One region of the [Pantoea] beijingensis genome, then DNA from elsewhere that is predicted to be linked to it. Evidence: predicted binding sites of a transcription regulator. Region 1 holds the regulator's gene; the other holds the start of a gene.
The links. The regulator sigma-54, encoded in region 1, starts transcription at its own class of promoters, with help from an activator protein. The targets are predictions, from matches to a motif close to GTTGGCACANNTTTCGCTNT.

Region 1 (16,099 bases):
TTTGAGGTGCACGATTCTGGTATGGGCATTCCCCAGGATGAGCAAGACAAGATCTTTGCAATGTATTACCAGGTTAAGGACCAGCACGGTGGCAAGCCAGCAACTGGAACGGGAATTGGTTTGGCGGTATCACGACGTCTGGCGCAGAGTATGGGCGGCGATATCACTGTACTCAGTGCACCGGGACAAGGCTCCTGTTTTACGGTGGTGATCCACGCCCCGCGTGTGGCTGAAGAGGTGGAAGATGAAAGGCTTGAGGATGAAATGCCGCTGCCAGCTCTGCATGTGTTGTTGGTGGAAGATATTGAACTGAACGTTATCGTAGCACGCTCGGTACTCGAGAAGCTGGGCAATAGCGTTGAAGTGGCGATGACCGGCACTGCGGCGTTGGAGATGTTTGAGCCGGATGAGTTCGATTTGGTTCTGCTGGATATTCAGTTGCCGGATATGACGGGACTGGACGTTGCGCGTGAAATTCATCAGCGATTTGGTGATCGAACACTGCCGCCATTGATCGCACTAACGGCTAACGTGCTGAAAGATAAAAAAGAGTATCTCGAAGCCGGTATGGACGATGTATTGAGTAAGCCTCTGGCGGTTCCGGCTTTAACGGCGATGATCAAGAAATTCTGGGATCACCATAATGAACATAGTGAAGTCGAGGGTAATGCTATGGACGAGAAGAAATTGACGTTGCTTGATATCGCGATGCTGGAACAATACCTGGATTTGGTTGGCCCATCGCTCATTTACCAGAGCCTGGAAATGTTTGAACAGATGATGCCGGGTTATCTCGCTGTGCTGGACTCGAATATGATGGCGCGCGATCAAGCAGGTATAGCTGAAGAGGGCCATAAGATCAAAGGTGCTGCTGGTTCGGTAGGGCTTAAGCATTTGCAGCAACTGGCACAGCACATTCAGAGCCCTGAATTACCGGCATGGTGGGATAACGTGCAAGAGTGGATTGATGAACTAAAACAGGAATGGCGTAATGACGTTCGGGTGCTGCGTGATTGGGTTGCCATAGCAGAAAAAAAATGACCCCGACCGAGGCCGGGGTGCGCTAAATACTGCGCCAACACCAGGGAAAAAGGTCACCTTTGCTATTCTTAGAGAAATCATACGGGGCAAAGGTTTGGTATTGGTTGAAACGCTTAGTTACACCTTAGCAAATCTCTGAATACGTGTTACAAGATTCATTAAAATGTGTGATATGGAACCGCGTTTGCACACAGAAAACATTAATTTGCTGACACAGTCAAGTAAGGAATTAGTTTATGCAGTGTATTGGTGCATTTTTGAACGATTCTGGCACTTTTCGTGGCCATTGCGTTGACGATGTACCTTTTACTCTACCTTCAATTAAATATGCGAATCAGTATACCGTAACGTTCGTAATGAAAAATCTCGCAACCCCTTGTAAAAAATAATAATAGATATTAAAGGAGGCTGATTTCAGGAACAGTTTCCTGGAAGAGTCCTGAACCGATTGTGAGTGAGTTTAAGCTGCTAACCATACTAAGCCGATGTGGCAGCCTTGAGGGATATTTTTAGGGAATCTTAGACTAACTCTAAATAGGCGGTATGCCACCGTCAGTGGAAGAAATTGTGCCTTTAAAGGGAATTTGCAAAAGCTTTCCCATGTTATTTATAAGCAATGTAAATCAATTGAATATGGCGACATAACTGCTCGCTCCCTTGGGATTCGTTATTTCATGAAGGTGATGCATACGACTGGAACCGATCCCATTAACGCCGGTGTTGTGAGGGCTGCGTTTAATCGCTGCGCTATATGAAAATGTTAAGTGAGTGACAAGTGACGGATATGATTGCATGAGAAAGCGTAAGGGGAGGCTGCTGCAGAAGCTAAAAGCCTGGGGATTACGCGTTGTTCTTAGCCTGGTGGGCATCTGGCTTGCAGGTATTGTTGCCTTTGCTTTTTTCCCCGTGCCGTTTTCTGCGGTTATGGTGGAACGTCAGCTTAGCGCGTGGCTCAAAGGGGACTTCGCTTATGTGGCGCACTCGGATTGGGTGGATATGGACGCTATCTCGCCATGGATGCCATTAGCTGCTCTGGCTGCAGAGGATCAAAAGTTTCCAACGCATTGGGGATTTGATGTTGAGGCGATCTCCTCGGTACTGGAAAATGAGCCAGGTGCCAGACAAATCCGCGGGGCTTCAACACTTTCTCAGCAGACCGCGAAGAATGTCTTTCTCTGGGATGGACGTAGCTGGATCCGTAAAGGGCTGGAGGCGGGAATTACGGTGGGAATTGAAACGGTATGGACAAAGCGTCGCATACTGACGGTCTATCTCAATGTTGCCGAATTTGGTAATGGTGTATTTGGCGTGGAAGAAGCTTCACAGCGCTTTTTTCATAAGCCTGCCAGCAAGCTAACGCAATCTGAAGCGGCATTGCTGGCGGCGGTACTGCCTAATCCACATCAGTTCAGAGTCAATGCGCCTTCCAGCTATGTGCTGCGGCGTCAGCAATGGATTTTGCGACAGATGCGGCAGTTGGGAGGGGAAGGCTTCTTGCGTCGGCATAAACTGGATTGAAAGTGGGTCGGCTGAAAGCTGCAGGACGGGATAGGCTATATCCGCCATCGCGGCGTGATTAGTCCTCGTCAAAACCCGCGTTAAAGAGCTCAACCACGGCTGATAACGCCGCTTCCTCTTCGGGCCCACTGGCCTCTACCTCAATATGGCCACCTTTGGCTGAATCAAGCATAAGCAGCGCAATGACGCTGCTGGCCTCAGCCTCTGTTCCCGCTTCGTTACGGAGCAAAACTTCAGCGTCAAAGCTTTGAACCAGCTCGAATAATTTCATTGCCGGACGGGCATGCATACCAAGTTTATTCTGAATTTCAACGGTTTGCTTTACGGTCATGATTTGCGTTTTTCCAGCGTACGATGGCGTGACTGCACGTTTTTGCCACGAGAACGAAAATAGTCGGCCAATTGTTCCGCAATATAGACGGAGCGATGTTTTCCACCCGTACAGCCAATGGCAACGGTCAGATAGCTACGATTATTGGTTTCCAACATTGGAAGCCATAACTCCAGGTAGCTGCGCGTTTGATAAATAAAATTATGAACCTCGGTATGGCGATCGAGGAAGGCTGCAACTGGCCGGTCAAGCCCGGTCATCGGGCGCAATTTAGGATCCCAATGCGGATTGGGTAAGAAGCGAACATCAAACACATAATCAGCATCGATGGGGATACCGTGCTTGAAGCCAAATGATTCAAACACCATAGTCAGTTCACGTTCACGTTTGCCCAATAGACGTGTGCGCAGCATTTCAGCCAACTCGTGTACCGACATCTCTGAGGTGTCGATGATCAGGTCTGCGCGTGAACGCAGTGGCTCCAGTAAATCGTTTTCTTCATCAATGGCGCTCTCCAGCGAAAGATTCTTGCTGGAAAGAGGATGCAGACGGCGCGTATCGCTATAACGGCGAATTAACGTGTTGCGATCGGCATCAAGAAATAGCAACTGTGGAGAGAAGCTTTCCGGGAGGCTGGTTAGCGCTCTTTCAAAAACTTCTGGCGACTCTGGCATGTTACGAACATCGATGCTGACCGCCGCAGACATATTGCGGTCGGCCAATGAGTTCGCCAGTTCAGGCAACAGCACTACCGGCAGGTTATCGACACAATAAAATCCCATGTCTTCGAGTGCACGCAGCGCGACGGATTTACCTGAACCAGAGCGTCCGCTGACGATCATCAGCACCATTAACTTTTCTCCCGATTAATACGGCCTCCCGGCCGCATATGACTTAGTGGCTCTCTTCCTGGTTCTCAGTGATGATATCGTACAATTCTTTATCACTCTGTGCCGCACGCAGGCGACGGCAGACTGTCTTATCTGCGAGGCGCTTTGCAACGAGTGATAAAGTATGAAGATGGGTTTTGCACTGATCGGCGGGAACTAACAGAGCGAAAAGCAGATCGACCGGCTGATTATCGATGGCATCAAAGGCAATTGGCTGATCGAGACGGATAAACACACCAACGGCACGTAGTGTATCTTCTTCCAGCTTGCCGTGTGGGATAGCAATACCATTACCAATCCCTGTACTGCCCATACGCTCGCGCGTAAGAATGGCGTCAAAGATTATCTGGTGCGGAAGATTGAGCTGCTTAGCCGCTAATTCGCTGATAATTTCCAGCGCACGTTTTTTGCTCTGACAGTGTACGCCGCTACGGGTACAGGACTCATTGAGAACGGCGCTTAATTCCAGTGTTAGATCATTGTTCATCATAGTTTCACTTACGTGTTCACTTATGCCTGACTTATTTCGCTACTCTACTCGCCCTGGAGTGAGAAAAGCACCAAATAGTTCACGGCAAAATACGTTAATAGCAACGGGCCGTATATACAGCAGGGCGGAATTTCTTCCGCCCTGTCAAAGGGAAAACATCTGTCTGTAGCTCCCTTGCTGTTTTTAGTCTCTGAGGTCGCAATGGTATCAGTGGCTTACTGCCATACTCATTACTTTGGGCATTAACGTCCCGTCGCCCGTAACGCAATCGTGAATTTAGCGTTGTTTTAACTTGTCTTTGTGTTTATTAAGTTGGCGAGCGAGTTTATCAATTAACCCGTCAATCGCCGCGTACATATCTACCGCTTCCGAGGTGGCGTGCAACTCTCCTCCATTCACATGCAGCGTTGCGTCCGCAACTTGCGTGACTTTTTCCACCTTAAGAACAATATAGACCTGATTGATACGATCAAAGTATTGTTCCAGTTTGGCAAATTTTGCGTTCACAAATTCCCGTAATGGTTCTGTGATCTCAACGTGTTGCCCAGTGATGTTTAGCTGCATAGTGTCTTCCTTCTCAGTTCAGATCAAACCAATTGCTTGCGCTGGTTTGAGGGCGGGATGGATAAAGACTCTCGGTATTTCGCGACGGTGCGCCGCGCAACCATAATGCCTTGTTCTGAAAGCATAGTGGTTAATTTGCTATCGCTCAGTGGCTTGGCGGGATTTTCCGCCGAAATAAGTTTTTTTACCAGTGCGCGAATAGCCGTTGAGGAGGCTTCTCCGCCTCCTTCGGTATTAACATGGCTGGAAAAGAAGTACTTCAGTTCAAAAATGCCTCGTGGGCTGTGCAAATACTTTTGTGTCGTCACTCGGGAAATAGTTGATTCATGCATATCAACGGCCTGTGCGATATCAGCCAGTACCATCGGGCGCATAAACTCCTCGCCCTGTTCAAAAAAAGCCTGCTGTTGTTCGACAATGCAACGCGTGACTTTTAGCAAGGTATCATTGCGGCTTTCAAGGCTCTTAATCAGCCATTTAGCTTCCTGCAGGTTGCTGCGAATAAATTGTGTATCGCTATCATTACGCGTACTGGCACCAAGAGAGGCATAATGCTGGTTGATTTTTAAACGCGGGACGCTGTCTGAATTCAACTCAACGACCCAGCGGGTGTTGTTCTTACGCACCAGTACGTCAGGAATAACATATTCTGGCTCGCTGGTATTGATCGACTGGCCGGGCCGTGGATCCAGTGACTGGATCAGCAGCACTGCAGCTTTCAACACGTCTTCTTTAAGGCGTGTGACGCGCATCAGGCTGCGGAAATCATGGTTGGCCAGCAGATCAAGGTGTTCGCTCACGATCAGGCGGGCTTCTTTTAACCATGGAATATCCGCGCCGTACTGTGAGAGCTGAACCAGCAGGCAATCACGAAGATCGCGGGCACCAACACCAACGGGATCAAAACGTTGGATTCGTTTCAGGACGGCTTCAACTTCATCCAGCAGTACGTCTTCATCGCCGATGCTGTCACGGATCTCTTCGAGGCCAGCGGTAAGGTAGCCCATATCGTCAATAGCGTTGACGAGCGAGGTCGCAATCGCGCGATCGGTATCGGTAAACGGCGTGAGCTCAACCTGCCACATCAGATAATCTTGCAGTGACTGCGTCGTTTCACCCTGGTAAATCGGTAATTCATCATCGCGGTAATCAGTACCGGTACCCGAAGGTGTTCCTGCCGTATAGATCTCATCCCAGGTTGCATCAAGGGGGAGTTCTTCCGGCATATCTTTCTGTTCCAGCGCTTCTCGCGTATCAAGCGCTTCGCTTTCCTGATATTCCCGCGCATCAACTTCGTCGTGAATATCGGTCTGCTCAAGCAGTGGATTGCTTTCCAGCGCCAACTGAATTTCCTGCTGGAGTTCAAGCGTAGAGAGCTGTAGCAAACGAATAGCCTGCTGCAATTGCGGCGTCATCGCGAGCTGTTGGCTAAGCCTGAGTTGCAAACCTTGCTTCATGTTCAGGTTATCAATTCCTAAAAAAACATGCGTGGAAAAACACCATATCAGAGTCGGAACTCATTACCCAAGTAGACACGCTTAACTTGTTCATCGGACAGGACTTCTTCCGGAGTGCCATGAGCAATCAGACGGCCCTGACTGACGATATAAGCGCGCTCACAAACGGCCAGCGTTTCGCGAACGTTGTGGTCGGTAATTAATACGCCAAGGCCGCTGTCACGCAGGTGCTCAATGATTTTTTTAATATCAATAACGGAGATGGGATCGACACCAGCAAAAGGCTCATCCAGCAGAATAAACTTAGGATTGGCCGCCAGAGCCCGGGCAATTTCCACGCGACGGCGTTCGCCACCGGAGAGCGATTGCCCCATATTGTCACGCAGGTGCTCGATATGAAACTCTTCCATCAGTTCACGAGCGCGATCTTCGCGTTGCTCACTGGTTAAATCATCCCGTATTTGCAAGACGGCCATCAGGTTGTCATACACGCTGAGGCGCCGAAATATCGACGCTTCCTGCGGCAAATAACCGATGCCGCGACGTGCGCGGGCATGTAAGGGCAGGATACTAATATCCTCATCATCGATGACGATACGGCCCGCATCACGCGGAACGATGCCCACAACCATGTAAAACGTCGTGGTCTTACCAGCACCGTTTGGGCCAAGCAGACCGACAATTTCACCCGATTTAACTTCGAGACTGACATCTTCAACTACACGACGGCCTTTATAGGCCTTCGCCAGTTTTTCAGCAATTAATGTTGCCATAGCGAATTAGTTACTCTTTTTTTGGCCATTAGGCTGTGTGCCTTTGTCCTGCAATTGGGAAGGCACGAGTACGGTTGTTACGCGTTTACCCGTGCTGCCATAGGCTTGCATTTTTTGTTCTTTCACCAGATAAGTGATGCGATCGCCTTTGACATTGCTGTCGAGCTGTTCGAGATAGGCGTTACCGGTGAGTTCAACCAGGTCCTTCGCCAACTCATAATGCATTTTTTGCGCGTGCCCCTGTACCGGTTTACCATTGTCTTGCATTTGGTAAAAGGTTGCAGGTACGCCATAGGCATCAACGATGGTCTTATTACTGTCGCCACCAGGACGCGTGACGACCACTTTATCGGCGGTAATTTTTATCGATCCTTGGGTCACAATTACCTTACCGGTAAAGGTGGCTACGTTGCCTTGCATATCAAGTGATTGATTCTCAGAATCAATATTAACCGGCTTGTCCGAGTCACCAGTAAGCGCCAGTGCGGGAACGCTGGTGGCTAAAAGAGCACTAAGCAGAAGTACCTTAAGGCTGTTGTTGTGTATTTTGCATTTCATATGAGGTTTTGACCTTTTCAATCAACTCGGCAGTTTTCGTCCGTAAGTTTCCACGCATCTTCATACCGGTAGAGTTAAAGCTGCGGCCATAAAGTGTGACCTGATCGTCTGATGTCACATCTTGCGTGACCAGGTTGACCTGAGCATTATCGGTTTTGATGCGCTCAAGCTGAGAATCTTTGGTCAGGCTGTTTACTTCAACGTGTCCGTAAAGGAACAGCTTACGATCCTTTGTCAGTTTGGCTTTATCCGCTCTTACCGACCAGGTTGGGATTTTATTGTCGTCATAGGTGGTCATGATGGGATTATCAAACCAACTGACTTCATCCGCTGAAAAGTATGTCACTTTATCAGAGACGAGTTTGTAGCTCAGGCTACCCAATGGGTTGTAGACCACCGTATTGGAGTTTTCACTGGTATAGGTAGGCTCCTGATCGTTACGGGCAACCGGGTCGCTACTGGGATCGCTATCCGTTAGTGTCCAGCCAATTAAAATAATGGCAATTAGCGCCAGTAGCAGCGTAATCCAACGCCTGGTTTTACTCATACAGATTGCCCTTTGGCATCATCAAACTTATCCTGCGCGATTAAAATAATATCGCAAATTTCGCGGACGGCGCCGCGGCCACCCGCAATACGCGTCACATAATTTGCGCGTGGCAGCAATACGGGATGAGCGTCTGCAACCGCTACACTCAAACCCACTTTTTCCATCACTGGCCAGTCAATGAGATCGTCACCAATATAGGCAACCTGTTCCGGGCACAACGACAGTTTATCCAGAAGTTCACTGAAGGCCAAAAGCTTATCCGACTGTCCCTGGTAAAGATGCGTAATGCCCAGAGTTTTGCAGCGGTCTTCCAGTAGTTTTGCCTTGCGACCGGTTATAATAGCCACTTCTATTGATGAGGTCAGCAAGCAGCGCACGCCATAACCATCACGCACGTTGAATGCTTTCAGCTCTTCACCCGCGTTTCCCATATAAATTATGCCGTCTGACATCACGCCATCGACATCACAAATCAACAGTTTAATCTGTTTGGCCCGCGCCATGACTGCCTGGCTAACCGCGCCATAGCAGGTATCAATTACCGAATCCAACTGATCCATTATTTCTGCTTCCTTATCAGACTACGCCGGCGCGCAGCATGTCATGCATATGTACCACACCCAGCAAATGGTCGCCATCAGCAACCATCACTGCCGTAATGTGCTTGGTTTGCATTAGATTTAAGGCATCGACCGCCAACATGGTTGGGCGTACGCGGATACCACCCGGCGTCATCACGCTGGCCACTGAAGCATTCTGAAAATCAATACCCATATCAAAGACCCGACGCAGGTCGCCATCGGTAAATATTCCTTCAATTTTCATTAAGTCATTGACGATTACCGTCATGCCGAGATTTTTACGGGTGATCTCAAGCAATGCATCACGTAGCGAGGCTTCTTTGCTGACGTGGGGGATCTCTTCGCCTTTGTGCATGATATCACTGACGCGCAATAGTAACTTACGGCCAAGCGCACCACCCGGATGCGATAGGGCGAAATCCTCGGCAGTAAATCCGCGAGCTTTCAGCAGTGCAACAGCCAATGCATCTCCCATTACCAGCGTGGCGGTGGTACTGGAAGTGGGCGCTAACCCTAACGGACAGGCTTCCTGCGGTACTTTCACGCAAAGATGCACGTCCGCTGCACGGCCCATGCTACTGTCTGGTCGGCTGGTAATACAAATCAGCGGAACGTGCAGGCGCTTCAGTACCGGGATAAGGGCAAGAATTTCACCCGATTCGCCAGAGTTAGAAATAGCGATGACGATATCATTAGCAGTTACCATGCCCAGATCGCCGTGGCTAGCCTCAGCTGGGTGGACAAAAAAAGCGGGCGTGCCAGTGCTTGCGAAAGTGGCCGCCATTTTTTTACCAATATGCCCTGATTTGCCCATGCCCATCACGATGATTTTGCCTTGGCAATAAAACATCATTTCACAGGCGCGACTGAAATCCTCGTTGATGTATTGATCGAGTTCATCAAGCCCTTGTCGTTCAATATTCAGGACATCTTTGCCCGCTTGCTGAAAATCGAAACCGGGTTCGAGATTGATATGAGACATGCTTTTCAATCCTCTCATCAGAGTACGCCGTTTGGCATCAAGTAAAGTACGGCTACCCAGCCAATAAAGCCGCAAAGTAAAAGTGTGCCCGCCAAGCGACCGATACAACAACGGCGGCGCTGCAGGCAAATGAGCGCGAATAACGTACTCACGCCGAGCATAATCCAGTAATCACGCGCAAACGCATGACCATTAATGCTGCCTGGATGGATGAGCGCCGGAATACCTAACACAATGGCAATATTATAAATGTTTGAGCCGATCAAATTACCAACGGCGATATCATCTTCACCTTTTAATGCGCCTGCAATAACCGTTGCCAGTTCCGGCAAGCTGGTACCAACCGCGATAATAGTTAAGCCGACCACCAATTCGCTGACGCCCAAATAATCGGCGATGACCGTTGCATTGTCGATCACCATACGAGTTGACATCGGCAGTATCACTAGCGCAACGGCTAACCAGAGAAACGCCACGGTATTTCCTGCATCATCGCGTGGCAGTTCTGCCATCTGCTCACGCGTGAGCGTATCGTTATTGTCGCGTTCGGCCCGGCGCGCCATCTTAATGATGAATATCAGATAAACAACCGCCAGGGTGATTAAACCCAGTCCATCGAGTCGGCTTAGATGGTTGTCAAATAGCATCACACCGCACAGAAGGGTAACCAGTAACATCAATGGCAGTTCACGTAGCACCAGGTTTGAGTGTACGGTTAAGGGGTGAAGCAGTGCGGCACTACCTAATATCAGCAGAATATTGGTTATATTCGATCCGATTGCTGTTCCTACAGCGATATCCATTTGCCCGTGAGTTGCCGCGGAGAAAGAGACGATCAGCTCCGGTAGCGAGGTGCCAATACCGACGACAGTAATGCCGATGATGAGTGGTGGGATCCCCAAAGATCGACATAATATAGCGGCACTGAACACCAGACGATCGGCACCATAGGCCAGTAAGACTAAACCGATGACTAACAGCGCTATAGCTAAAAGCATGAAGAATCCTTGAATCGGGTATAATCGTCGGTTGGCCTTGAACGACGTCCAGAGCTAAAAAAGAGAATGGCAGTGATTTTGACGGTCCGTGGGCAAAAAGTAAAACTTATGGCGGTTATTGCCACACATTCGGGGTAAGTTTCTGTAAAAGTGTCATGTATTATCTGTAATACACTACCAACGGCGGTAGATTAATATGCCTGCAACTGGAGAAGAATTAACGATGAGCCAGAAGGAAATGAATCTGGTGGACGTACGCGGAGTCAGTTTTTCGCGTGGCGAACGGCCCATTTTCGATAATATCTCGCTTACGGTGCCAAAAGGGAAAGTTACCGCCATTATGGGGCCTTCAGGTATTGGTAAGACAACGCTGCTGCGTTTAATTGGTGGCCAGCTACAGCCAGATGCCGGTGAAATTTGGTTTAACGGCGACAATATTCCCAGTCTTTCTCGTACGCGTCTTTATGAGGCGCGTAAAAAAATGAGTATGCTGTTCCAATCCGGCGCACTTTTTACCGATCTTACCGTCTATGAGAATGTGGCCTGGCCGCTACGTGAACATATGCGTTTGCCTGCGGCTTTACTCCACAGTACGGTAATGATGAAACTGGAAGCGGTAGGGTTGCGTGGTGCGGCATATCTCAAGCCCTCGGAACTCTCTGGCGGCATGGCGCGACGTGCTGCTCTGGCGCGTGCTATTGCGTTGGAGCCAGAATTGATCATGTTTGATGAGCCCTTTGTTGGCCAGGATCCGATCACCATGGGGGTGCTGGTAAAACTCATCGATGAACTCAACCATTCACTGGGTATGACCTGCATTGTTGTTTCACATGATGTACCAGAAGTCTTGAGCATTGCTGATTACGCCTATATTGTTGCGGGTCAAAAGATTATTGCACAAGGTTCACCTGATGAACTGCAGGACAATGATGATGCACGCGTACGTCAGTTTATTGACGGCGTTGCTGATGGGCCCGTACCCTTTCGTTTCCCCGCTGGGGAGTATCTCACCGATTTAATGGGCGCAGGGAGTTAACAGACTAATGTTACTACGTGCACTGGCGTCTTTTGGACGTCAGGGAATTAATACCTTTGCCTCCTTTGGGCGCGCGGGGCTGATGCTGTTCCACGCGCTGGTTGGCAAACCGGAGTTTCGTAAGCATGCACCGCTATTGATAAAACAGTTATATAGCGTTGGGGTGCTTTCCTTACTGATCATCGTGGTGTCTGGTCTATTTATCGGCATGGTTCTGGGACTTCAGGGCTACCTGGTATTAACCACATATAGTGCTGAAACCAGCCTGGGAATGCTGGTGGCGCTGTCTCTGCTGCGTGAACTTGGGCCGGTGGTTACCGCCTTACTTTTTGCCGGACGCGCTGGCTCTGCCCTGACGGCTGAAATTGGCTTAATGAAGGCGACAGAGCAGCTTTCCAGTATGGAGATGATGGCGGTTGACCCGCTCCGTAGAGTAATTTCTCCTCGGTTCTGGGCTGGATTTATCAGCATGCCACTGCTGGCGCTGATTTTTACCGCTGTTGGTATCTGGGGCGGGTCGCTTGTCGGCGTCAGTTGGAAGGGTATCGATAGCGGTTTCTTCTGGTCAGCGATGCAGAATGCCGTTGATATTCGAGCCGATATTCTCAATTGTGTCATTAAGAGCGCTGTGTTTGCCGTGACGGTGACCTGGATTGCGCTGTTTAACGGTTACGATGCGCTTCCTACCTCGGAAGGAATCAGCCGCGCGACGACACGCACCGTGGTGCATTCATCACTGGCGGTGCTGGGCTTAGATTTTGTGCTGACTGCACTGATGTTTGGGAATTGATTCAATGCAAACCAAGAAAAGTGAAATTTGGGTAGGCGTGTTTATGTTGTTAGCAATTGCAGCCATTGTTTTTCTTTGCCTGCGCGCTGCGGACGTTAAATCACTGGGCACGGACCCCACGTGGAAGTTGTATGCCACCTTTGACAACATCGGCGGTTTGAAAAACAGCTCGCCGGTCAAAATTGGCGGTGTGGTCATTGGGCGAGTGACGAATATCTCACTCGATCCTAAAACCTATTCACCCCGCGTGACGATGGATATTGAAGATAAGTATAACCAAATACCGGATACCAGTTCACTGGCGATTCGTACATCAGGGCTGCTTGGTGAACAATATCTGGCACTTAACGTGGGTTTTGACGATCCCGATATGGGCACGGCAATGCTGAAGAATGGTGACACACTACAGGATACGAAGTCCGCGTTGGTGCTTGAGGATCTGATCGGTCAATTCCTCTATAAGAGCGGCAACGGTGACAATAAAAATGAGCAAGGGCAGGGCACTCCGGCACCGGGAAGTGCATCGACTCCTGCAGCACCTGAACAACCATAAGAGGTCATACGCATGTTTAAACGTTTTTTACTGGTCGCAATGCTGGCAATTGTACCTGTGGCAGCAACGGCAGCCGATCAAAGTAATCCCTATAAGCTGATGAACGAAGCGGCAACGAAAACGTTCACTCGGCTGAAAAATGAGCAACCTCAAATTAAACAGGACCCTAACTCCTTGCGTCAAATCGTACGTGAAGAGTTGTTACCCTATGTACAGATTAAATATGCCGGTGCGTTAGTTCTGGGGCGTTATTATAAAGATGCTACTCCTGCACAGCGTGAAGCCTATTTTGCAGCATTCGGTGATTATCTGGAGCAGGCCTATGGGCAAGCCTTGACGCTGTATAATGGTCAGACTTATCAGGTCGCACCTGAGCAACCGTTGGGTGATGCCAATATTATTGCTATTCGCGTAACAATCATCGATCCTAATGGCCGTCCGCCGGTACGCCTTGATTTCCAGTGGCGTAAAAATACCCGTACTGGTGACTGGCAGGCCTACGATATGATCGCTGAAGGTATCAGTATGATCACCACTAAACAAAATGAGTGGAGTGATACGCTGCGCCAGAAAGGTATTGATGGCCTCACGGCACAGTTGAAGTCATATGCGGCCCAACCCATTAAGTTGGATCAGCAGAAGTAATGGCGGAACAACTGAGCTGGCACGTCGATGCTGTCACGCTGTATCTCAGTGGCAAACTTGATGGCGAGACGCTGTTGCCATTATGGCAACAGCGGGAAACGGTAATGAAACAGATCGAGATCATCGATGTTTCTGCGCTTGAAAGAGTTGATTCTGCGGGGCTCGCGCTGTTGGTTCATCTGAGACAAATCATTCAACAGCAGGGTAAAACTCCGATATTTCAAGGGATCAATGATAAATTACACTCGCTTATTGCCTTGTATAATTTACAGCAGATTATTGTTTCTCCCGCCGTTTCTGACTAGCAACGCGCTATGCGTTTCCTCAAACGTTTACGTCCGTAAGTTACTGTAGGCATGAGGGAATATAGCGCATCCGCCGTGTTTGATATGACGGGTACACAGGCCCCTGCAATAACAGGGGCTTTTGCTTATTTAAGATAAACGCAGTTTCCACTAAGATGTCCCCTGTTTATCATCAACCAAATTAGAAGCGTCATGGAAAATAGTGAAATTCAATCCGTGCTGATGAGCGCGTTATCGTTGCAGGAAGTTCATGTCACGGGAGACGGTAGCCATTTTCAAGTGGTCGCCGTAGGTGAAATGTTTGCTGAATTAAGCCGCGTAAAAAAACAGCAGGCTGTGTATGCACCGTTGATGGAATATATTGCAGATAATCGTATCCACGCGGTTTCAATCAAAACCTATACGCCGGAAGAGTGGGCGCGCGACCGTAAACTCAACGGTTTTTAAGTCATTTTTCCGGCGAATCACTTAAAGGTTTTGCCGGTTGGTAAAGTTTCAGACAACAGAGAGCAGTTGCAATGGATAAATTTCGTGTGCAGGGCCCAACTCAGCTAAGTGGTGAAGTGACCATCTCCGGAGCCAAAAACGCTGCGTTACCCATCCTGTTCGCCGCGCTACTGGCGGAAGAGCCGGTAGAGATTCAGAATGTCCCGAAACTAAAGGACATTGATACCACCATGAAGCTGCTCAGCCAGCTGGGTGTGAAAGCGGAGCGCAACGGTTCTGTGCACCTGGATGCCAGCAATGTCAGTATTTATTGCGCACCTTATGATTTGGTCAAAACAATGCGTGCTTCCATTTGGGCGTTGGGGCCGCTGGTTGCGCGCTTTGGTCAGGGCCAGGTGTCCCTGCCTGGCGGATGTGCGATTGGCGCACGTCCCGTCGACCTGCATATAACTGGCCTGGAGCAGTTAGGGGCTGAGATTAAGCTAGAGGAAGGCTACGTTAAGGCTTCCGTTGACGGGCGTCTTAAAGGCGCGCATATCGTCATGGATAAGGTCAGCGTTGGTGCAACTGTCACCATTATGAGCGCAGCGACTCTGGCAACAGGTACAACCGTCATTGAGAATGCAGCACGCGAACCCGAAATTGTCGACACGGCTAACTTCCTTAATACCTTGGGGGCCAAAATCCGTGGTGCGGGCAGCGATCGTATCACCATTGAGGGCGTCGAGCGCTTAGGTGGTGGCGTTTATCGTGTTCTACCTGATCGTATCGAAACCGGTACTTTCCTGGTTGCAGCTGCGATTTCACGTGGCAAAGTGCTATGTCGCAATACCCAGCCAGATACACTTGATGCCGTATTGGCTAAGCTGCGTGAGGCGGGGGCAGAGATTCAAACCGGCGAAGACTGGATTAGCCTCGATATGCATGGCAAGCGCCCTAAAGCTGTGAATATTCGTACGGCGCCACACCCAGGATTCCCAACCGACATGCAGGCTCAGTTTACGCTACTGAATTTAGTGGCGGAAGGAACCGGCGTTATCACCGAAACCATCTTTGAAAACCGCTTTATGCATGTGCCTGAGCTGATTCGTATGGGCGCGCATGCGGAAGTTGAGAGTAACACGGTGATTTGCCATGGCACTGAGAAGCTGTCCGGTGCGCAGGTTATGGCGACTGACCTGCGGGCGTCAGCGAGCCTGGTGCTTGCGGGCTGTATCGCCGAAGGTACGACGATTGTGGACCGTATTTACCATATCGATCGTGGCTATGAGCATATTGAAGATAAACTGATGGCAATGGGCGCGAATATCCAGCGCGTTAGCGGCGACAGTGTTTAAGCGATAGTCGGTATACTAAGCTCAATACAGAACATGGCCGGATAATATCCGGCCTGTATGTTATCCGCGGATCAGTTTTTTACGATCGATTAGTTGGTGGGTAAATTGATCGTAGTAACGGCTGGGCCAGATAACCGCTGGGTGAATGGAGAGTGCGTCGGCAATAAGCCATTCTCCTTTTGGCCACGGACGTGAGAGTGCGTTTGCCAGCGTGGACGAACATAACCCGGCCTGGCGTGAAACGGCAGCCAGT
Region 2 (16,099 bases), 570 kb from region 1:
CGCTCCAGACCCCCAGCACCCGGTTGAAATCAATATCAACAATGACGTTACCTAAATCAAAGATATACAACATGGCCATCTCCTTTTGTTCCGCTGAGTTATTCACTCTAGCGGTAAAAACGAAGGCTGAACAGGAGGTGGGGAGCAGGATGTGCTAAATCAGAACAAGTCTCTGAAAATGAGAGGCAAGATTATGAAATACATTTACGAATCCAGTAAAAAAGCCCCAACCGACGTTGAGGCTTTTTACATAGACACGATTGGCAGACTGGCTTGGTTACCCGTCCTTATCGCACCGACTTAAACGTCTTTGCTACCGCGGCTGGCGCGCTTGCGATCGTTCTCGGTCAGATGGCGCTTACGAATACGTACGGACGTCGGGGTAACTTCTACCAGTTCATCATCATCGATAAACTCCAGCGCCTGCTCCAGTGACATTTTAACTGGCGGCACTAACGTTGTGGCTTCATCAGTACCAGAAGCACGCATGTTCGTCAGTTTCTTACCGGTCAGACAGTTAACTGTCAGGTCATTAGAACGGCTGTGAATACCGATAATCTGGCCTTCATACACTTCAGCACCGTGGCCCAGGAAAAGCTTACCGCGATCCTGTAGGCTGAACAGTGCAAATGCGACCGCTTTACCTTGACCATTGGAAATCAGCACACCATTCTGGCGCTGACCGATTTCACCTGGACGCACATCATCGTAATGGCTGAAGGTTGAATACAGCAGACCAGTACCTGACGTCATGGTCATGAATTCTGTACGGAAACCGATCAGGCCGCGCGCAGGGATCATGTAATCCAGACGAATACGTCCTTTACCATCCGGCACCATGTCTTTGACGTCGCCTTTGCGCTCGCCCATGGCTTGCATAACCGCGCCCTGGTGCTGTTCTTCGATATCCAGCGTCACGTTCTCAAACGGTTCCTGCATACGGCCATCAATCATGCGATTGATAACTTTCGGACGGGATACCGCCAGTTCAAAACCTTCACGACGCATATTTTCGATCAGAACGGAGAGGTGAAGTTCACCACGGCCGGAAACACGGAATGCATCCGCATCTTCCGTTTCTTCCACGCGCAACGCAACGTTGTGCACCAGTTCTTTGTTCAATCGATCCAGAATCTGGCGCGAAGTAACGTATTTACCTTCTTTACCGCAGAACGGTGAAGTGTTGACGTTAAAGAACATGGTTACCGTTGGCTCATCGACGCTCAGCGCAGGCAGCGCTTCAACGTTCTGAGGATCACAGATAGTATCGGAGATGTTGAGTTCACCCAGACCGGTGATCGCGATGATATCGCCCGCTTCCGCTTCTGTCGCATCAATACGCTCCAGACCTAAATGGGTCAGAACCTTACCCACTTTACCGTTGCGAGTTTTGCCTTCGCTGTCGATAACAGTCACTTGCTGGTTCGGCTTCACTTTACCGCGCTTGATGCGGCCAATACCGATAACGCCAACGTAGTTGTTATAGTCCAATTGGGAGATCTGCATCTGGAACGGCGCGTCCATCTCAACCTGAGGAGGAGATACGTGGTCGACAATCGCCTGATACAGCGGCGTCATATCGTCAGCCATATCCGTGTGATCCAGCCCTGCAATACCATTCAGCGCAGAAGCATAAATGACAGGGAAATCAAGCTGCTCATCCGTTGCATCAAGGTTTACAAACAGGTCGAATACCTGATCGACAACCCAGTCTGGACGTGCGCCAGGACGGTCAACTTTGTTGATAACAACGATAGGTTTCAGACCATTAGCAAAAGCTTTTTTGGTCACGAAACGGGTTTGCGGCATCGGGCCATCCATTGCGTCGACAACCAGCAGAACCGAGTCAACCATTGACATCACTCGCTCAACCTCGCCGCCAAAGTCGGCGTGTCCCGGGGTATCAACAATGTTGATGCGATAGTCTTTCCAATTAATGGCGGTATTTTTCGCGAGGATGGTAATTCCACGCTCTTTCTCCAAATCGTTGGAGTCCATTACACGTTCGGTTGCTTCGGTACGGGCATCAAAGGTACCAGATTGTTGCAACAACTTATCAACCAGGGTGGTTTTCCCATGGTCAACGTGCGCAATAATGGCGATGTTACGCAAATTTTCGATCACAGCTTTGCCTCAGGCATTAGAAATAGCGCGCTATTGTACACGGATTAATCGAAGGACTGAACAGGATCACAAATTTCATATAAAGATTACTGTCAGGATTGCTTTTATACCGTTTTACAGTGCAATAGTTTGCACTCCATCCAGCATTTGCACCAAAATAGTGCCCATCAATCATTCAAAAGCACCACAATGGTGCGCGACATCCATTATGGTGCATTCCTCGTTTCACGAGAGGGCGCATAATAGCGCCTTTTTACCTAAATAAAAAAGTTGGCATAGATTTCGCTTTAATCTTTACAAGTAAAAACGGCAGTTTCTAAAACGGTTGATAGCTTGTCTGAGATCTTTATTATCGATTGAACGCAAAGAGTCAGGCGTTCCGGAAGTTGAGTTCTCAAACCATGGCAACAATGACTAACCCCAGGAGAATTAAGTATGTCCGCTGAACACGTTCTGTCGATGATGAACGAGCATGAAGTAAAGTTCGTCGATCTGCGTTTTACCGATACAAAAGGTAAAGAGCAGCACGTCACTATTCCTGCTCATCAGGTCAATGCTGACTTCTTTGAAGAAGGCAAAATGTTTGATGGTTCATCCATCGGTGGCTGGAAAGGTATCAACGAATCTGACATGGTTCTGATGCCTGACTCCACCACCGCCGTTCTCGATCCTTTCTTTGAAGACTCTACGCTAATCATCCGTTGTGACATCCTTGAGCCAGGTACCATGCAGGGCTACGACCGCGATCCGCGTTCTATCGCCAAGCGTGCCGAAGACTTCCTGCGTTCATCCGGTATCGCGGATACCGTTCTGTTCGGACCAGAGCCTGAATTCTTCCTGTTTGACGACGTGCGCTTTGGTGCAACCACCTCGGGTTCTCACGTTGCCATCGATGATATCGAAGCAGCATGGAACACCGGTAAAGAGTACGAAGGTGGTAACAAAGGCCATCGTCCAGGTCTGAAAGGCGGTTACTTCCCGGTACCACCGGTCGACTCTTCTCAAGACATCCGTTCTGCCATGTGTTTGACCATGGAGCAGATGGGCCTGGTGGTTGAAGCACACCACCATGAAGTCGCTACCGCTGGTCAGAACGAAGTGGCAACCCGCTTCAACACTATGACCAAAAAAGCCGACGAGATTCAGATCTACAAATATGTAGTGCACAACGTGGCTCACGCGTTTGGTAAGACCGCGACCTTTATGCCAAAACCTATCTTTGGTGATAATGGTTCCGGTATGCACTGCCATATGTCTTTGTCCAAAGGCGGCACTAACCTGTTCGCAGGTGATAAATACGGCGGCCTGTCTGAAACTGCCCTGTTCTACATCGGCGGTATCATCAAGCACGCAAAAGCGATCAACGCTCTGGCTAACCCAACGACCAACTCTTACAAGCGTCTGGTCCCGGGTTACGAAGCCCCTGTTATGCTGGCTTACTCCGCGCGTAACCGTTCTGCGTCAATCCGTATCCCAGTAGTTGCCAGCCCGAAAGCCCGTCGTATCGAAGCGCGCTTCCCTGATCCAGCGGCTAACCCATACCTGGCGTTCTCTGCACTGCTGATGGCTGGCCTGGACGGTATCATCAACAAGATCCATCCTGGTGATGCTATGGATAAAAACCTGTACGATCTTCCTCCGGAAGAAGAAGCAGAGATTCCAAAAGTTGCTGGCTCGCTGGAAGAGGCGTTGAGCGCGTTGAATGAAGACCGCGAATTCCTGACCCGTGGCGGCGTGTTCACTGACGATGCTATCGATGCGTATATTGAACTGCGTAAGTCTGAAATGGATCGCGTACGTATGACGCCACATCCTGTTGAGTTCGAACTGTACTACAGCGTTTAATAACGTGTAGGTGTGGCAGAGTTCAGTAATATGAATGAGGCCGACACCGCTGCGGCGTGATGACGCCCCAGCAATGTTGTTGCCGTGGAAATGTTAGCCCATCTTCGGATGGGCTTTTTTCTCCACGCATTCCGCTTGATAACGTATTGCTAATATAATGCACCATTATGGTGCTTGCCTCACCAGGCGTTATTATTGCCATGAGTTTGTCGTGGTCCATGCTGAACCTGGCGATGACCGGCAACAAATAAGCGGACAATAAAATAGCCTGTTGAGACAAGCTAAAGTGCAGGAGAGCGCGGCATGGCGAGTAACACGCTGCCCGATGCTGGGCAGATTCTCAACTCACTGATTAATAGCATCTTGCTGATTGATAGCGACTTAGTGATTCATTATGCGAATCCAGCCGCGCAGCAATTGCTGGCACAAAGTTCCCGGAAGCTATTTGGTACCCCGTTACCGGACCTGATGGGTTACTTCTCGCTAAATATTGACGTTATGCGCGAGAACCTCGACGCAGGACAAGGCTTTACTGACAGTGAAGTGACGTTGGTAGTGGATAGCCGTGCCCATATTATGTCGCTCACCGCCCAACGCCTGCCGGATGGCTTTATCTTGATGGAAATGGCGCCAATGGATAACCAGCGCCGCCTTAGCCAGGAACAACTTCAACACGCACAGCAGGTTGCTGCCCGTGATTTGGTACGCGGCCTGGCACATGAAATTAAAAACCCACTAGGCGGGTTACGCGGCGCAGCGCAACTGCTGGCAAAAGCGCTACCCGATCCGGCACTCACCGAATACACCAAAGTGATTATTGAGCAGGCGGATCGCTTACGCAATTTGGTTGACCGGCTGTTAGGTCCACAGCAACCGGGTATGCACGTGACGCAAAGTATCCATCAGGTTTCTGAGCGCGTCGTGAATCTGGTTTCCATGGAGCTACCTGACAACGTATCTCTGGTGCGGGATTACGACCCCAGCCTGCCAGAATTACCACATGACCCCGATCAACTTGAACAAGTGTTGCTGAACGTGGTGCGTAATGCTCTACAGGCGTTAGGCGAGGATGGTGGCACGATTACGCTTCGCACGCGCACGGCATTTCAGCTGACATTACACGGCGTACGCTATCGCCTGGTCGCACGTATTGATGTTGAAGATGACGGGCCAGGCATCCCGGCACAGCTGCAAGATACGCTGTTCTATCCCATGGTAAGTGGGCGCGAGGGAGGAACCGGCTTGGGGCTTTCTATCGCACGAAGTCTGATCGATCAGCATTCCGGGAAAATAGAGTTTAACAGTTGGCCCGGACACACCGAATTTTCGATTTACCTGCCCATTCGGAAGTAGAGGTTTCTATGCAACGAGGGATAGTTTGGATCGTCGATGACGATAGTTCCATCCGCTGGGTACTTGAACGTGCGCTCACGGGAGCGGGTTTAAGCTGCGCCACATTTGACAGCGGTAATGATGTACTGGAGGCGCTCGCGAGTAAAACTCCAGATGTTTTATTATCAGACATTCGCATGCCGGGTATGGATGGCCTCGCATTACTTAAGCAGATTAAGCAGCGTCATCCAATGCTTCCGGTCATCATAATGACCGCACATTCCGATCTGGATGCGGCCGTCAGTGCTTATCAGCAAGGTGCCTTTGATTACCTGCCAAAGCCGTTTGATATTGATGAAGCGGTGGCGCTGGTTGAACGTGCTATTAGCCATTATCAAGAGCAGCAACAACCACGAAATCAGCCGGTCAGCGGACCCACGACTGATATCATTGGCGAAGCTCCTGCCATGCAGGATGTATTTCGCATTATTGGCCGCCTGTCCCGCTCCTCTATCAGCGTATTGATTAATGGTGAATCAGGGACGGGTAAAGAGCTGGTGGCACATGCACTGCATCGTCATAGCCCCCGCGCTAAATCCCCTTTTATCGCACTGAACATGGCTGCAATCCCGAAAGATTTGATTGAGTCAGAGCTTTTTGGTCATGAAAAAGGTGCTTTTACCGGCGCGAACCAAATTCGTCAGGGACGTTTTGAGCAGGCTGATGGCGGGACATTGTTCCTGGATGAGATTGGCGATATGCCACTTGATGTGCAGACCCGTTTATTGCGCGTGCTGGCCGATGGGCAGTTTTATCGCGTCGGCGGCTACGCTCCGGTAAAAGTGGATGTCAGGATTATTGCGGCAACGCATCAGAACCTCGAAATGCGCGTTCAGGAAGGCAAATTCCGCGAAGATTTGTTCCATCGTCTGAATGTCATTCGCGTTCATTTACCGCCGTTGCGTGAGCGTCGTGAGGATATTCCACGGCTGGCGCGCTATTTCCTCCAGGTTGCCGCGCGTGAACTTGGCGTGGAAGCTAAAATTCTACATCCGGAAACGGAAACGGCGCTAACCCGGCTTCACTGGTCCGGTAATGTTCGTCAGTTAGAAAATACCTGTCGCTGGCTCACAGTGATGGCTGCGGGCCAGGAAGTCTTGATTCAGGATCTTCCACCAGAGTTATTTGAGAGTACAACCCCCGATAACCCGGTTCAGTCATTACCAGATAGTTGGGCAACTTTACTCGCTCAGTGGGCCGATCGCGCACTGCGTTCCGGGCATCAGAACCTGCTTTCTGAAGCACAACCGGAGATGGAAAGAACCCTTTTGACCACTGCTCTGCGACATACACAAGGCCATAAACAGGAGGCTGCGCGTTTGCTGGGCTGGGGGCGCAATACCCTGACGCGCAAGCTGAAAGAACTGGGAATGGAGTAAACATCGGCATACTGTAAGAAGGTTATTCATTAAATGATTTTTAGCCTTCTTACGCTTTACCGACGGTGTCCGCTCCGTCTTAATTCTGAGCGGACACCGAAAATTTATATCCGTATTAGATGACGCGTGAAAACTGCTGTATCCGCGCCTTCTGGCGCAGATAGCTATCAAAGCACATACAGATATTCCTGATTAATAAACGGCCCTTAGGCGTTACCCGAAGGCCTTCCTGGTGGCATTGAACCAGCCCGTCTTTAATCAATGGCGCAAGTAGCGCTAAATCTTCGGCAAAATAGTCCACAAAATCGATCTGCCATTGCGCCTCTATGGCAGCGTAATCCAGCGAAAAATTGCAGATAAGCGTCTTGATAACATCCCGCCGCAGGCAATCATCAGAGGTCAATGCAAGGCCGCGCCACAGCGCATTGCCTTGCGCACTGACGCTGGCGTAATACTCTTTTAGCACCTTCCGATTTTGCGCGTAGCTGTCACCCACCATGCTGATCGCGGACACACCCATCCCCAACAAGTCGCTATCACCCTGTGTGGTATATCCTTGAAAATTACGATGTAATAATCCCGAACGTTGCGCAATCGCCAGTTCGTCATCAGGCCGGGCAAAGTGATCCATACCGATAAACTGGTAGCCTTCGCGCGTCAGCGTAGCGATTGTTTGCTGTAAAATATCAAGCTTTTGCCGAGCATCAGGCAAGTCTGCATCTTTAATTTTACGCTGAGCCGCAAACAATTCAGGTAAATGTGCGTAGTTAAATACGCTCAAACGATCGGGGCCAAGCTCAACGACCTTTTTCAGGGTAAATGCAAAACTTTCTGGCGTCTGCTTGGGCAATCCGTAAATCAGATCGATATTGGTTGAGCTAAAGCCAAGGTCGCGGGCGCGCTTAATGAGCGCAAAGATAAAGTCTTCGTCCTGAACCCGATTGACCAGCTCCTGAACCTGCTTGTTAAAGTCCTGCACGCCCATGCTCAAGCGGTTAAATCCTTCAACGCGAAGATGGTCGAGCACATCCAGCTCAATTTCGCGCGGATCGACTTCAATCGATAGCTCGGCGTCAGCACTAAAATGGAAGCACTCACGCAATAAACCTGTCAGGCGGGTAATCTGCTTTTTGTCCAGGTAAGTTGGCGTACCGCCGCCCCAATGCATCTGTGAAACGGTACGGTTGGCAAATAGCGGCGCGCGCGCGCGAATCTCTTGTTCAAGCACATCAAGGTATTGATCGGCTTTTTGCTGTTGGCGCGTAACAATTTTATTACATCCACAGAAATAGCAGAGCCGGTGACAAAAAGGGATATGCACGTAAAGCGAGAGCGGACGATCGGGATAACGTTTTGCCGCCAGCAAGAAAGCATCTTCGCCATAGCCTTCATTAAATTCAAGCGCGGTGGGATAGGAGGTATAACGTGGGCCGGAATAATTGTACTTCTGAATGAGATCGAGGTCCCATTCAATGAGTGGCAGTGACATGATTACTCCTTCCATTTACGTGGCCTTGCTGACCGTCGTGCGGGAGGATGCTGTTTCAGCTGCCGGGTGACGGTGGCACGCCGCAGTTGGGACTTCAGCCGCGACAGACGCCGTAGTTTAGCGAATAACCAAAACAGATAACACGCCACCAGCAGGACTAAAATTGATCCAAGCCAAAACATTAGCAGAGAAGTCTCCAGCTACGGCATTTTACGGGCAGAATGCCGCCAGAACTGGCGGCAGAACGCCAATCAGTTTCCACCTTTTAGCAAGCGGTACATATCTTCTTCAGCTTCTTCATCTTCAGTATCATCGCCTAATTCAATGCCTAACTGTTCCATCAGAACATCAATTCGGTCCAACGTCTGATCCAGCCATGCCTGATCTTCGGCCGCAAGGACTTCACCATTTTCCAGGCGATCAAGCAATGCATCCAGCCTCTCGCTGTTTTCCAGCTGCGTCAGCTCTTCCTGTGGGCTAAGCACCGGTTTTTTCTCCACCTTCTCGGTTTTCACCTTAACGGGTTTCGTTACCGGCTCTTCCACACCCAGAGGGATCGGTTTTTTACTGCCAATACGCGGATCTTTCACCTTGCGAGCTTGTGTATTTTTTTGCTCCTGAACCGCGGGGTTAGCGCGGCTACCGGAGGCATTCCCCCGGTGTTTCTTTTCATGCTTACGTTCGCGGGCTTGCTGGTTCAGGTCTTCACGCGATGCTTTACGTTTGGCTTTTGGCGCGGCAGTCTTACCCTGCGGCGCTCGTGCAGGTTGCTTCATGTTTTCTGCTCTCAGAGATTTTTAATTCAGTATAGAATTGCGGCGAAATCTAGCAGAAAGCGGACAAAGAAAAAAGGCGGCAGGTCACCCTGTCGCCTTTTTTCGCACCTTCCGTAGAAGGACGGTCTTCCTTTACATCCTTTTATGCAATCAACATCCCAGTTTTTCCATCTGCTGTCCACTCATCCCGAGCGTGTCCTTTTCCTTCAAGGCCGGTTCCATAAGCCTGATTCCCTGCTCCTGACTCTTTGTCATCCTGACAATCCCTGAGTGCTTCGTCCTGAAGTGAGTCATCCAGACTCTGTGGATTACTTTAGACTAAATGCTCAAACAGACAAGACAGGGAAAGTGTTCGTTAGCATTTCGTTTAAGGAGAAAAAACTAACCATATGATAAATAAAAAATAAATAATTAATGGCATCAATAAAAAGAAGCTTAAGCTGTCATAAATAATGGTCAATGTCTCACAAGTAAACTTGGCATACTTAAAGAGGAAAAAACCATTACCGAACAAAAAAAAACCAAAATCTTTGTCGCTTACCATCGCCGCTACCTCAGTCGCACAGAAAGAACTGCCAACGTATGGTCGGATAGGTAGGGTATTAAAGGCTATCGGGCGCTTTGTCTGCTTTACAGGTATAATCACGCCATCGCTACATCGACTTTCGGAGTTTCTATTTTGTCTGGCTGGAATTATCACGTTACCCATTTTGTCACCAGCGCCCCGGATATTCGCCATCTTCCTGCCGATACCGGCATTGAAGTGGCGTTTGCTGGCCGTTCGAACGCCGGTAAATCCAGCGCGCTGAATACACTAACTAACCAAAAAAGCCTTGCGCGTACCAGTAAAACCCCGGGACGGACGCAGTTGATCAACTTATTTGAAGTTGAAGAGGGCGTACGCCTCGTGGATCTGCCTGGTTATGGTTACGCTCAGGTCCCCGAAGAGATGAAGAAGAAGTGGCAACGTGCACTGGCGGAATATCTGCAAAAGCGCAATTGCCTCAAAGGCCTGGTGATATTGATGGACATTCGCCACCCGCTAAAAGACCTCGATCAATCGATGGTTCAGTGGGCGGTACAAAGCAGTATTCCCGTTCTGATATTACTAACCAAAGCCGATAAGCTGGCTTCTGGCGCACGAAAAAGTCAGCTGAATATGGTGCGTGAAGCGTCTATGGCATTTATGGGTGATGTACAGGTCGAGTTATTTTCATCGTTGAAAAAGATCGGCGTGGATAAGCTGCGTCAAAAACTGGACAGCTGGTATAGCGAGATCCCACCCGCAACAGAAGAAGATTACATCGTAGAAGAGTAAACAGTGGCAACCCGGTAGACGACTATAGAGGGTTCACCGGGGTCCGCCTAACGAATAGCCAATGAAATGGCAAGGTCGCGACCATAAAAAACGCCCCAGCCATTAGATGACTGGGGCGGCTAAATATTCAGCCAAATCCGATTACGTGAAGTAAAAGGTCTGAAAGATAGAACATCTTACCTCTGTACCCTACGCCTTGAACTCTACCTGATTTTTTCTGACCAAAAAAGCATTTTCTGTAGTTAATTTTCATCAAAACGCAGTATTTTCCCTACGCAAGTCACAAAACACAGCACTCCATGTAGCTTAATTACTAAAAAAATGCTTTTACCATATAAACTTAGCGGCTTTAACCGCCATAACCCTATCGCAGCTGAAGCTGAACCGATTAAGTAAACTTTTTTCTTATGACCGCCGGGTAACGCGAGAAGAGAGTACGATCCGGTCGGTCATCATAATGATTCTTCGTCATACAGCAGTTCGCTGTATCTGTACGTCCAGGTTACTGAGTTCCCAGAATGACTTCATGGTTAATACGGCACCCAGTATATTCAGGGAGCAATTAGTGCGCCTGATCCCAGTTATCACCAACGCCAACATCCACACGTAATGGCACATCAAGTTTCATACAGCCTTCCATTAACGACCGAATTTGCTGACTTGCCCTTTCCACCGCCTCTTCCTTTACCTCAAACACCAACTCGTCATGCACTTGCATGATCATTTTCACATCAGTCGTCTTCTGCATCTCCAGCCAGCCATCAACGGCAATCATGGCCCGTTTGATAATGTCCGCCGCCGTGCCCTGCATCGGCGCATTAATTGCCGCACGTTCAGCCGCTTTACGCCGCATAGCGTTGCTGGCGTTAATATCAGGTAAATAGAGACGACGCCCATCAAGGGTAGAAACATAACCCTGCTCAGAAGCTTGCTGCCGTGTACTTTCCATATACTGCAATACGCCAGGATACCGCTCAAAATAGAGGTCCATATACTTTTTCGCCTCACCCGCGCCAATATTCAACTGCCGTGAAAGACCAAAAGCACTCATTCCGTAAATCAAACCAAAGTTAATGGCTTTAGCACTGCGGCGCTGCTCATGAGTCACTTTATCCAGCGAAATACTAAACACTTCTGCTGCAGTAGCCTGGTGGATGTCTTTACCTTCGGCAAATGCCGTGAGTAACCCTTTGTCCTGTGACAAATGCGCCATAATGCGCAATTCAATCTGCGAGTAGTCTGCCGCAATAATACGATGGCCCTTTGATGCAATGAATGCCTGACGAATACGGCGTCCTTCTTCATTGCGCACAGGAATGTTTTGCAGATTTGGATCGCTTGAAGACAAACGCCCGGTAGCTGTTACGGCCTGATGATAAGAAGTATGCACGCGGCCAGTATGCGGGTTAATCATCAGCGGTAGTTTATCGGTGTAAGTAGATTTCAACTTGGACAAACCACGATGCTCAAGGATGATTTTTGGTAAGGGGTAATCAAGTGCCAGTTCGGCTAAAACTTCTTCGCTGGTTGATGGAGCACCACCCGGCGTCTTTTTAGTTGGTTTGATGCCCTGTTTTTCAAACAAAATAGTTTGTAACTGTTTAGGTGATGAAAGATTAAACGGCTCGCCAGCCAGCTCATGTGCTTTCTGCTCAAGTTCCGCAAGCCGGATGGTTAGCTCTTTAGAATGCGTGGCCAGAATGCCCTGATCAATAAGTACACCGTTACGTTCAACGCGAGAGATCACGGTAACCAGCGGCATTTCGATCGTGTCAAACACGGCCCTTGGCCCCTGCTCTTTTTCCAGCTCTGGCCACATTTTCAAATGCAGCTGTAACGTCACGTCCGCATCTTCTGCGGCGTAATGTGCCGCCTGCTCCAGCGCTATCTGATTAAAGGTCAGCTGATTTTTACCTTTTCCAGCAATCTCTTCGAAGGTCACCGTCTTATGGTTAAGCCAGCGTGAAGCCAGGCTATCCATATCATGTTTACCCACAACGCTATTGAGCATGTATGATTCCAGCATGGTATCAAACCGAATGCCCCGGAGCTCAATATCCGCGCTCTTTAGTACACCGCGATCAAACTTCAGGTTTTGCCCTACTTTTAAGGCTTTTTCATCTTCCAACAGCGGTTTTAGACGCGCCAGTACCGCATTACGATCGAGTTGCGCGGGTGCATCCAGATAGTCATGAGCCACCGGTAAATAGGCTGCTTCACCAGGCGCCACCGCAAACGACAAGCCGATAATGTTTGCACTGATGGTATCCAGCGAATCGGTTTCAAGGTCAAAAGCAAAAACATCACTCACTTTCAGCTTCTCAAGCCATATTTCAAACGTTTGCTCATCAAGGATGGTGGCATAGCCATCAGATGAAAGGATACTGTTTATTTCTGCTTCATTTGGTTGCTGTTCGATGCTTTTCACTACCGACTTTGTTACAGAAGCCCCGCTTTTTTTCCCCTGCAACCATACACCCTCTTCCAAATCCGTGGTCCAGCGTTTGAACTCGTAATGCCTGAAAAGCGCGGATAACTCTTCAATCGCGGGTTCATTGACGTTGAGAGTGTCACAGGTGACATCCAGTTCGACGTCTGTCTTGATCGTTGCAAGTTGATAAGAAAGAAACGCGACCTCTTTATTCTGTTCCAGTTTGGTGGACATGGTTTTCGCCCCACGGAAAGAGAGATCGGCCACTTTATCAAGGTTCTCGTAGATTGTTTGGATCCCACCAAGCCCCTGTAATAAAGCCTGCGCAGTCTTTTCACCCACACCGGGCACACCGGGAATATTATCGGAGGAGTCGCCCATCAGAGCGAGGAAGTCGATAATTAACGCCGGTGGAATACCATATTTTTCCTTAACCTCTTCCGGGCCAAGGATAGCGTTGTTCATGGTATTAATCAGCGTGACATTTGGGGTAACTAACTGGGCCATGTCTTTATCACCGGTGCTGATCAATACGGCACGCCCTTGTTGCTCTGCTTGCAGCGCAAGGGTGCCAATCACATCGTCCGCTTCAACGCCAGTAACGGCTAACAATGGCAATCCCATCGCCGTAACCATTTTGTGCAGAGGTTCTATTTGTGCCCGTAAGTCATCGGGCATCGGTGGACGATGTGACTTGTAATGCTCGAAAAGTTCATCGCGAAAGGTTTTACCTTTTGCATCAAACACGACCGCAACATGGCTTGGCTTATATTGCAGCAAAAGGCTGCGTAGCATGTTAAGCACGCCATACATAGCGCCAGTCGGTTCCCCCGCGCTGTTAGTTAACGGGGGAAATGCATGGTATGCACGGTAGAGATACGAGGAGCCATCTACCAGAATCAGCGGGTTTTCTGCAATTTGTGCCATAAGTCGTCACGGTCTTCATTAGTCATTTGAATGGACTTTAGGATGCCACAGCTAAGGCATAAAGTTGAAATTACTGAGAGGCAAAGCGGTAAACTTTTCGATATTGAGGGAGATCTTCCACGATCAATCCTGTGGATAAGTTTGTGTGTAATTTTACTAACATATTGTTATTTACACAAATATTCAAAACAATAAAAATAAAAAAATAGCCTTTTCATATAGTTAATGTTTTTTCGGGTAACGATGAAGCCATCTTTTATCAGGTCATTTTATGTGGATATAAATATTTACCCCAAAATACTGCGAATTACTGTGCACTACGGCGTGCTTATTAAGCGAAGAGAAATCCACAAATCAGCCAATAGAACTAACGCACGAAAGTTTGCGGATATAAAGGCGCGTTTCAGGCGAGAAATTCCTGTGGAATAAAACAATTAATCCAGAAATAACTATCCGGACTACGCGGTAAAGAGCAGGAAAGAAAGCGAAAAACGCCGGTGAACCCGACGTTTTCCAATACGGTATATGATTACTTTTGCGCTACGAGAAACTTAACAACGTTAGCATATTGCTGAACGTAATTATCCATAGAGCTGGTGTCTAAACCACCGTTATTTACCATATATTTGCCGTTCACAAACATCGCCGGCACGCCACGTAAGTCAACATCAACTGCTGCCTTTTCCTGCTGAGCAACCAGTGACTTAACGACAAAGCTATTCCAGGCTGCATCATAATCTTCCGGCTTGATGCCCGCAGCTTTCACAAAGGTGTCTTTCAGACTGGCTGGATCGGTGATGGTTTGAGTTTTTTGAACGCCTTCAAAAATAGGTGCTGTAACCTTATCTTCGACTCCCAGCGCAATGGCAACAGCCCAAGCTTGAGTAATGGTTTTACCCATATCGCCCCCCAGAAACTCAACGTGGTACTTTGTTACCTTGACGTTTTCAGGAAGGTTCTTCTTCACGGTATCGCTAACATGATAGACGCGTTCGAATTCATAGCAGTGGGGGCAGTAAAACGAGAAAAACTCCAGCACCTGAGGTTCGCCCGTCACAGGTTTATCAAGGGTGATGTATTGCTGTCCATCAGAAAACTGTGCAGCAGAAGCGCTAAACGCCAGAACTAAACCAACGAACGCAAACCAAATCTTTTTCATCGTGAAAATCTCTCCTAATAAAACATCAAAACGCAGGAATTAACTGCAGTGGCGGTTCCTGCAACAGTTTATCTTGCTCATTAAAAATGGAAATCTGTCTGCGCCAGAAATCCTCATCTGTCATCCAGGGAAAACTTCTCGGAAACGCAGGATCCTGCCAGCGGCGAACAATCCAGGCAAGATAATAAACCATACGCATGGCACGTAAAGGTTCAATCAGTGACAATTCATGTGGGTCAAAATCACTAAATTCGGCATACGCCTCCAGCAAAATATCCCATTGAAGGCGTTGCTCCTGACGTTCACCATTCACCAGCATCCACAGATCCTGAATCGCCGGACCGTTACGCGCATCATCTAAATCAACAAAAAGTGGCCCATCGCGCCACAGAATATTCCCGGGATGGCAATCGCCGTGCAAACGCAGTGGAGCCCAGTTGGTATGCCAACACCTCTGCAATGTATCGATCAGGCGGTCAAGGCTTTCCAACAGTTTAATTTTTAGCGACTTAGGGATCAGTGGCGTCGCTTCCAATATCTGTCGAGGTTCGATCACATACTCTTTTAAGCCAATAGTCGGACGCTCTGTAAAACGTTTTTTTCTACCCGTTTGGTGGATTCGCCCAATGAAACGCCCGACCCATTCCATATGATCGTAGTTATCGGTCTCATACTGTCGCCCACCAAGGCTTGGGAATATGGCAAACCAGAATCCTTCATGTTGATGTAATCTTTTGTCCTGTAGCATTATAGGGGCTGCTATCGGGACATCGTCTTCAACCAACTCAACGGAAAATTGATGCTCTTCTTCGATCTGCTCCAGCGTCCAACGTTGAGGCCGGTAGAACTTCACCACATAACGTTTCTTGTCTTCATCTGAAAACTGATAAACGCGGTTTTCATAACTGTTGAGCGCCGTTAGACCCGACTCTACGCGTAAGCCCGTATCCCATAACGCATCAATAATCGTATCAGGATTTAACGTCTGAAAGTTGAAGGCTGGTATTGTCATTTTACGTGCTCACCATTTCGCTAACATTTATCAGCAATCAGTATACCCTAAATAATTCGCGTTGCCGGATGGCAACAATCCTGTCTGGGGTAGAATGGGAGCCGTTTACCGCAATCCACGAATAAGATAAAGAGCCACGCAGGTAACAAGCCGACAGCCTGAAACACAGCGGAAGTATGCTTAAATGACAAACCTTATAGACTTAGGTCTTAATCCTTAATCACACCACGTGCACGCAATAGTGCCG

Region 2: the regulator sigma-54 is predicted to act here: its motif matches at 2,394-2,413, upstream of glnA (glutamate--ammonia ligase).

What each region holds. Positions count from the first base shown of each region.
Region 1 covers NZ_CP071409.1:501,738-517,836, forward strand. The annotation lists gene arcB (aerobic respiration two-component sensor histidine kinase ArcB) at 1-1,041, shown strand, start outside; gene mtgA (monofunctional biosynthetic peptidoglycan transglycosylase) at 1,834-2,559, shown strand; gene npr (PTS phosphocarrier protein NPr) at 2,618-2,890, opposite strand; gene rapZ (RNase adapter RapZ) at 2,887-3,741, opposite strand; gene ptsN (PTS IIA-like nitrogen regulatory protein PtsN) at 3,785-4,267, opposite strand; gene hpf (ribosome hibernation promoting factor) at 4,547-4,834, opposite strand; gene rpoN (RNA polymerase factor sigma-54) at 4,858-6,291, opposite strand; gene lptB (LPS export ABC transporter ATP-binding protein) at 6,339-7,064, opposite strand; gene lptA (lipopolysaccharide ABC transporter substrate-binding protein LptA) at 7,071-7,622, opposite strand; gene lptC (LPS export ABC transporter periplasmic protein LptC) at 7,591-8,169, opposite strand; gene kdsC (3-deoxy-manno-octulosonate-8-phosphatase KdsC) at 8,166-8,732, opposite strand; gene kdsD (arabinose-5-phosphate isomerase KdsD) at 8,749-9,735, opposite strand; gene J1C60_RS02345 (calcium/sodium antiporter) at 9,753-10,733, opposite strand; gene mlaF (phospholipid ABC transporter ATP-binding protein MlaF) at 10,957-11,769, shown strand; gene mlaE (lipid asymmetry maintenance ABC transporter permease subunit MlaE) at 11,777-12,559, shown strand; gene mlaD (outer membrane lipid asymmetry maintenance protein MlaD) at 12,564-13,112, shown strand; gene mlaC (phospholipid-binding protein MlaC) at 13,125-13,757, shown strand; gene mlaB (lipid asymmetry maintenance protein MlaB) at 13,757-14,062, shown strand; gene ibaG (BolA family iron metabolism protein IbaG) at 14,255-14,509, shown strand; gene murA (UDP-N-acetylglucosamine 1-carboxyvinyltransferase) at 14,581-15,846, shown strand; gene J1C60_RS02385 (helix-turn-helix domain-containing protein) at 15,907-16,099, opposite strand, start outside.
Region 2 covers NZ_CP071409.1:4,034,188-4,050,286, forward strand. The annotation lists gene yihX (glucose-1-phosphatase) at 1-73, opposite strand, end outside; gene typA (ribosome-dependent GTPase TypA) at 301-2,124, opposite strand; gene glnA (glutamate--ammonia ligase) at 2,560-3,969, shown strand; gene glnL (nitrogen regulation protein NR(II)) at 4,273-5,322, shown strand; gene glnG (nitrogen regulation protein NR(I)) at 5,331-6,740, shown strand; gene hemN (oxygen-independent coproporphyrinogen III oxidase) at 6,856-8,229, opposite strand; gene yihI (Der GTPase-activating protein YihI) at 8,481-9,005, opposite strand; gene yihA (ribosome biogenesis GTP-binding protein YihA/YsxC) at 9,685-10,323, shown strand; gene spfP (small protein SpfP) at 10,451-10,498, opposite strand; gene polA (DNA polymerase I) at 10,886-13,681, opposite strand; gene dsbA (thiol:disulfide interchange protein DsbA) at 14,211-14,840, opposite strand; gene J1C60_RS18340 (serine/threonine protein kinase) at 14,866-15,852, opposite strand; gene J1C60_RS18345 (YihD family protein) at 16,062-16,099, opposite strand, start outside.